Linked DNA regions of Occallatibacter riparius. The protein of the gene in region 1 interacts with the protein of each later gene in a pairwise test. Links are inferred from orthologs where the notes say so. Each region holds a gene or a part of one and is shown on either strand. Other genes may lie near its edges.

What was found.
Region 2: the proteins of secG (region 1) and secA interact in binary tests that used the Escherichia coli proteins (3 or more experiments, as listed by UniProt). The link is inferred for Occallatibacter riparius from one-to-one orthologs.

What each region holds. Positions count from the first base shown.
Region 1 is NZ_CP093313.1:5,511,653-5,514,653, forward strand. What follows is about bases 1-2,683. They hold secG (preprotein translocase subunit SecG), read left to right. Parts: upstream 1-1,027; coding sequence 1,028-1,339; downstream 1,340-2,683. Other genes in these bases: MOP44_RS22535 (YybH family protein), read left to right, coding at 1-213; MOP44_RS22540 (RbsD/FucU domain-containing protein), read left to right, coding at 297-848; MOP44_RS22555 (DUF2092 domain-containing protein), read left to right, coding at 1,601-2,383; MOP44_RS22560 (DUF6515 family protein), read left to right, coding at 2,385-2,683. In the rest of the region: more of MOP44_RS22560, read left to right, coding at 2,684-3,001. UniProt on the Escherichia coli protein: Subunit of the protein translocation channel SecYEG. Overexpression of some hybrid proteins has been thought to jam the protein secretion apparatus resulting in cell death; while this may be true it also results in FtsH-mediated degradation of SecY.
Region 2 is NZ_CP093313.1:5,101,490-5,105,362, forward strand. The notes cover bases 105-3,659. They hold secA (preprotein translocase subunit SecA), read right to left. Parts: upstream 3,296-3,659; coding sequence 305-3,295; downstream 105-304. Other genes in these bases: MOP44_RS20780 (hypothetical protein), read right to left, coding at 3,388-3,659. Also shown: MOP44_RS20770 (Gfo/Idh/MocA family protein), read right to left, coding at 1-67; more of MOP44_RS20780, read right to left, coding at 3,660-3,738; MOP44_RS20785 (hypothetical protein), read right to left, coding at 3,832-3,873. UniProt on the Escherichia coli protein: Required for protein export, interacts with the SecYEG preprotein conducting channel.

The DNA.
Region 1 (3,001 bases):
AAGGCCGAGATGGCAAAACTGGGCAAGGCTGAATCGGCTTCTGTCACCAGCGTCGGCTCTGTTCAGCAGGATCACTTCGTCTACGAATGGGGTCAGGCTGAAGCACATTTCTCCGGTGGTAGGAAGATTTTCGACCGCTATCTAACCGCCTGGCAGCAGCAACCCGATGGCACATGGAAGATCTTCCGCAACCTGGTAATACCAAGCCGTTGATCCGGACCTGTCCGGCAAGAGCGCTGAAGGTGGAGTCAATTAAGATTTCTCCGTTCCGCATTATGCCCGGAAGGGAAACCCTCATGCGCCGCCTCTCGCTCCTAACCTCTCTGCTCATCACCCTGATCCTCCCCTGTCTGGCCCAAGACAACTGGCGCGCCGCCGTCGACCAGAAGCTCCCCCTCCTCGGCCACCGTAACTGGATCGTCATCGCCGACTCCGCCTACCCGCAATCCTCCTCGCCCGGCATCGACGTCATCGAGACCAACGCCGACCAGCTCGAGGTCGTGCAGTACGTCCTGGCTGCCGTCAATAAATCCATCCACGTCCGCCCTGAGGTCCTACTCGACGCCGAGCTCCCCTACGTCGCCGAGTCCGATGCCCCCGGCGTGACCGGCTACCGCCAGCAGCTCGAAAAGATCCTTGCCGGCAGCTCGGCCCAGCACGAACTACACACCAGCCTGATCCAGCAGCTCGACGACGCCAGCAAGATGTATCGCGTCGTGGTACTCAAAACCCGCATGGCCATCCCTTACACGACGGTTTTCCTGCGCCTGAATGCCAAATACTGGTCCGATGACGCGGAAAAACGCATGCGCGCCAAGATGGCCGCCGGAGCCCCACCGGGCCGGTAACTTCCACAGTCCCCACGGTCTACAGATGAGCCGCCCTTCTGATATACTCAGAGAGTTCACCCCGCGGAGGTGGCGAAATTGGCAGACGCACTAGCTTGAGGTGCTAGCGGGTAACTCCATAGGGGTTCAAGTCCCCTCCTCCGCACCAAAGATTTTTCCGCCGGAAAGCAGCCTTTAGAATGAACATCCTCTTCTACTTCGTCATCACTGTGCACGTGATCGTGTGCCTGTTTCTCATTGGTGTGGTTCTCGTGCAGCAGGGACGCTCGGCCGACCTGGCCGGCGCATTCGGCGGGCAGGGCTCCCAGACGGCTTTCGGCCCACGCGCCGCAGCCAACGTGCTCACCCGGCTCACCACCTGGTCGGCGATCATCTTCATGGTCACCTCCCTGACCCTGACGGTTCTCTACCAGCGCGGAACTCACTCCAAGTCAGTGCTCTCCGGCACGCCCACGGCTCCGGCCTCGGCTCCCGCAAAGCCCGGCAAGTAAGCTTCGTCAGAGCGCATCCTCGAAAGCGGCAGGCCAAAAGGCCCGCCGCTTTTTCGTTTCTACTCCCTATTCCCGGTCTTCCCGTCCTGCCCTCCCCCAAAACTGGCACTAGTGCCAGTGGCCTCCCCCTCCCAATCGAGTTCTCATGAGTCTGCTCCCTCCGGGCGGCCGTATGTCGATCCGTACCCGCGAGTTAGCGCGACAACGAAGGGGCTCGCGACAAGGGCCCTCATGCCATTCCCAACTCCTCCAGGAGGGGATATGAACCGTACCCGTAATGGACTTCTATTTCTGGCCCTGTTTGCCATTATCGCCGTCGGCCTGCGCGCCCAAGACGCCGCATCGACCGCAGCCGCCGGCAAAGCCGCTGTAAAGGACGTCGACCCACTCGCCATGCGCGTCCTCAAGGCCGTAGCCGATCCTGTTCAGCAGGCCCAGTCGTTCTCCTTCAAGGCCCTGGTCAGCGAAGAAGACCTCGCCTCCAACGGCCAGCTCATCACCACCTTCCACGCGGTTGAAGTCACTGTCCAGCGGCCCGACAAGATCCACGTCGTCTTTCGCGGCAGCGGCCAGCGTGTCGACTACTACGGGGCCCCGGGAGGCGCGTACCTTTATGCGCCCGATCCCAAGCTCTACGTCTCGCTCCCCGGCCGTGAAAGCATCGACGCGGCACTCGACGCCCTCAAGGCCAAAGACATCGACGTTCCCATCGGCCCGTTCCTGCGCAGCAACTTCTACGCGCTCGCCGAGAAGCTGGTGAACACTGCCTACGTCATCGGACGCGTCAAGATCGGCGACCAGGATGTCCACCAGCTCGCCTTCACGTCTGACGATGCCGACTGGCAGCTCTGGGTCGTCGGCGGCGACGCTCCCCGCTTCGTGCGCGCTGAGATCATTAACAAAAACATCGAAGGCACTCCGCGCACCACAATTCAGTTCCTCGACTGGAATCTGAATCCGACCCTCTCAGCCGACGACATCACCTTCAACAAGCCCGCCGATGCGAGCCAGATCGAATTCATCGCCATCTCGGGAGGCAATTGAGATGAGACGCATTTTTGCTTTGTCCCTTTGCGGATTTGTTCTCACTGCAATGTCCTTCGCCCAGGTTGGGAGAGGTGGACGCGGCGGGGGAAGCAGCAGCGGCAGCGGCCGTCAGCAGGTTCAGAACCGCTCGACCGGCGAAAACGCTAATCGCGGCGGCAATCGCGACAGCGGCAACAGCGCCCGCGCCAACACCGCGACAACCAACAACAACGTGCGCGGCGCCAACGCGAACACCAACGCCAACACCGCGAACGCCCGCAGCGCGAATGTGAACAACACCAGCGCCAACCGGAATGTGAACAATACCAACGTCAACAACGCCAATGTCAACAACACAAACGTGAACCGGAACGTCAACAACACGAATGTCAACAACACCAACGTCAACCGGAACGTGAATGTGAACCAGAACGTCAACGTGAATGTGAACGGCAATGGCGGCTGCTACAACTGCTATCACAACGATGACGACTGGAACTGGGGTGCATTCGCTGCGGGCGCAGCAGTCGTCGGCACCACGGCCGCCATCGCCTCCGCCGCCAGCCATCCAGCGCCTGCGCCCGCGCCCACCACGGTCGTAGTCCAGGCGCCCCCAAGCGGAACCATCGTCACCTC
Region 2 (3,873 bases), 410 kb from region 1 along the record:
TTGAGCTGATAGCAAGTCCGGCAGTGCCGATTGCGAGCGTGTCGAGGAATTCACGCCGAGTAACCAAGGTGTTGCCTCCCATGGGAATCTAGAGTTGAAGCGAAGAAAAGCGCGGTTGAAGAGCGGTTGCGCAGCGCATTTTCCGACCAGAGAATCTTACTCTGTCGAGGCGCGGGAGGGTGGCGATCAGGAGATCGCCACGACAGCCGGTCAGGAGACCGGCGCTACAAATTCATCGACACAAAACAGAAAGAGCATCCGGGACTGCGATCCGGATGCTCTCTTGTTTTAAGTGCTATTGTGCTTAGGCTTCGGTGCCGTGGCACTTCTTGTACTTCTTGCCGGAGCCGCAGGGGCAGGGGTCGTTGCGGCCGACCTTGTCGCCGGTACGGCGCTGGCTGGGCTGGCTGGCGGCTGAGCCTCCGGCCATGCTGGCGTGCGCAAGCTCGCGCTGCTTCTTCTTCGCGAACTCCTTCTCCAACTGGTCGATGGTTGTCTGCGGTGCGCGCGTAGGAACGGGAATCTCGCGCGGCGCTTCCAGCACCGGGGCGCGATGTCCATCGCCAGGAGCGGGCCGAGCAGCAGAGGCTACGGGCGGCGCTGCCGGCACTTCGCGGCGAGGCTGCGGAGCGGCGTTCACAGGCTGGCCGTCCGGTCCGATGATCTGCATGCGGAACAGGAAGCGCACGGTGTCTTCCTGGAACTTCAGCATCATCGCTTCGAACATGTCGAACGATTCGCGCTTGTATTCGACGAGCGGGTCGCGCTGCGCATAGCCGCGCAACCCGATGCCTTCCTTCAGGTGATCCATGGAGAGGAGGTGATCTTTCCAGAGACCGTCCATGACACTGAGCATGACCATGCGTTCGTGATAACGCATGGTGGGCGCGCCGAGGATGTTCTCCTTGGCTTCGTATTCCTGCTTCAGGCGCTCGAAGATTTCGTCGCCGAGTTCGTGGCGCGCCAATTCCAGTGGCTTGATGCCCGCTGCTTCGAGGCTTACGCCGAACTGGCCCATCAGTTTTTCCTGCAGGCCCTTGATGTTCCACTGGTCCGCGTGCTTGTCTTCGGGGGCAAACTCGTCGAGCGAACTTGAAAGGATGCCTCCGACGTAGTCTTCCAGGATGAGCTCGCGCTGATCGACGCCTTCGAGAAGCTGGCGGCGAAGACCGTAGACCGCCTCGCGCTGCTTGTTCATGACGTCGTCGTACTCGAGAACGTGTTTGCGGGATTCGAAGTTCTGGGATTCGACGGCCTTCTGCGCGGCCTCAATGCGGTTGGAGATCATGCGCGACTCGATCGGCACGCCCTCTTCCATACCGAGACGCTCAAGCAGCGTGGAAACCCACTGCTTGGCAAAGATGCGCATGAGGTCGTCTTCAAGCGAGAGGAAGAAGCGTGAGGCGCCGGGATCGCCCTGGCGTCCGGCGCGTCCGCGCAACTGGTTGTCGATGCGGCGTGACTCGTGGCGCTCGGTGCCAAGGATGAAGAGGCCGCCGGCCTCGATGACTTGGGCGTGTTCCTGCGCGGCCGCTTCCGCGTGAATCTTGTTTACCTCGGCCCAGTCGGTCTCGGAGACTTCGAACTCCTGGCCTTGGTAGTAGAAGCGCAGGAAGCCCGCGGGGGCCATGGGGTTGATCTTGCCTTCGCCTGCGCTGAGCGCACGCGCGTTGTTCTGCTTGACGAGCTGCTGGCGAGTCATGAAGTCGGCGTTGCCGCCGAGCAAAATGTCGGTTCCGCGGCCTGCCATGTTGGTGGCGATGGTGACGCGGCCCAGCTTGCCGGCCTGGGCTACAATCTCGGCTTCACGCTCATGGAACTTGGCGTTGAGCACGACGTGCGGCACGCCTTTGCGTTGCAGAATCGCTGAGAGGCGCTCCGACTTTTCGATAGACGTGGTGCCGACGAGAGCGGGCTGCTTTTTCTCGTACAGCTCGGCGATGTTATCGGCAACGGCCGTGTACTTTTCTTTCTCGGTGCGATAGACGACGTCGGAGTTCTCGACGCGCAGAAGAGGCTTGTTCGTCGGTATGACAACGATTTCGAGCTTGTAGATCTTCTCGAATTCGGCGGCCTCAGTTTCGGCCGTGCCTGTCATACCGCTCAGCTTTTGATAGAGGCGGAAGTAGTTCTGGAAGGTGATGGTCGCCAGCGTCTGGTCTTCCTTGCGGACCTGCACGCCTTCCTTGGCTTCGATGGACTGGTGCAGCCCATCGCTCCAGCGGCGCCCTGGCATCAGGCGGCCAGTGAAGGTGTCGACGATGATGACTTCGCCGTCCTTCACGACGTAGTCAACGTCGCGCTTGTACAGGGCATGTGCTTTGATCGCCGTTTCGACAAAGTGCTTGAGATCCCAGTTTTCTGCGTCGGCAATGTTGTCGATGTTGAGCTCTCGCTCGATGCTGACCCAGCCTTCGTCCGTGACGCCAATGGTACGATGCTTCTCGTCCACTACGTAGTCGCCGGTGAACGTTTTGCCTTCCAGCGTCTCGGTTTCTTCGCCCTTGACCAGCTTGGGAATGATTCCCTTCACGCGCTGGTACTTGTCGGTGGTCTGGTCCGTTGGGCCCGAGATGATGAGTGGCGTACGCGCTTCGTCGATGAGGATCGAGTCGACTTCGTCGACGATAGAGTAGTAGTGCCCGCGCTGCACGCAGTCCTTGATATCGAACTTCATGTTGTCGCGGAGGTAGTCGAAGCCGAACTCGTTGTTGGTACCGTAGGTGATGTCGGCGCCATAAGCCGCGCGGCGCTCGTCGTCGCTCAGATCGTGCACGATGACACCGACGGTGAGGCCGAGGAACTCGTAGATCTTGCCCATCCACTCGGCGTCGCGCTTGGCCAGGTAGTCGTTGACCGTGACGACGTGGACGCCGCGCCCGGCGAGCGCGTTGAGATAGCAGGCAAGGGTGGCGACCAGCGTTTTGCCTTCGCCGGTCTTCATTTCGGAAATTTTGCCGTGGTGCAGAACCATGCCGCCGATGAGCTGCACGTCGAAGTGGCGCATTTTGACCGTACGCCAGCCGGCCTCGCGAACCACGGCGAAGGCTTCGGGCAGGATCTCGTCGAGCGCCGCGCGCTCCGCCTGCTTAATGGCGTCGGGGTCGGTCAGCCCTTCCAGGCGCTGGGCGATGCGTGTCTTGAACTCGGCTGTCTTGGCCTTCAACTGCTCGTCTGACAGTTCTTTCGTAGCCGGCTCTAACGCGTTGATGCTGTTCACAATGGGAATCAGCTTCTTGATCACGCGCTCGTTGGCCGTGCCGAATACTTTCGTAAATGCCTTATCGAAAAACACAGAATTCTCCGTTTACCAGTGTAAATGCCGTGTGTTCTGCACCGACGGACGAACGAGCCGTCCGTGGGTTCCGGTTTTTGCGCCAGGCTCGCTCATTCCAGCTTCCAGATGAGGCGGTCGACGGGCTCGCCCCGGCGAATGCTCCGCAATTGGCGAAGGAAGCGACGGATTGGCGATTCGGGTTCGCCGCTGTCGTCTTCGTCCTGCTGCTCCTGCTGTTGAGTTTGTGCCGTTGCGGCCAGTTCCAGCCGGGGGTGGTAGAACATTGAAAAATAAAGGAATGTCGCTCCGAGAGCGTAAGCGGCGCCGGTGCGGCGGACACTCTTTCGGGCGCGAGCTTTGGGGTCGAAGTGCAGACGCAGGCCTTGCAGAAAAGCAAGCAGCACCAGCGCAACGATGCACACGAGCGGGGCAGACAGGAACAGGGTTCCAAGCCATTGCATTAGAGTTCACTCCTCTGAGTAGAAGGGTTCGCGACAGGTCTGATTTACAGCAGGGCAAACCGGCCCATGAACTGCGATCAGAAGGCGAAGCGACTAGAGGAGTTGTGCTGGAGGAGGCCGCTGGAAGAGCGCGGG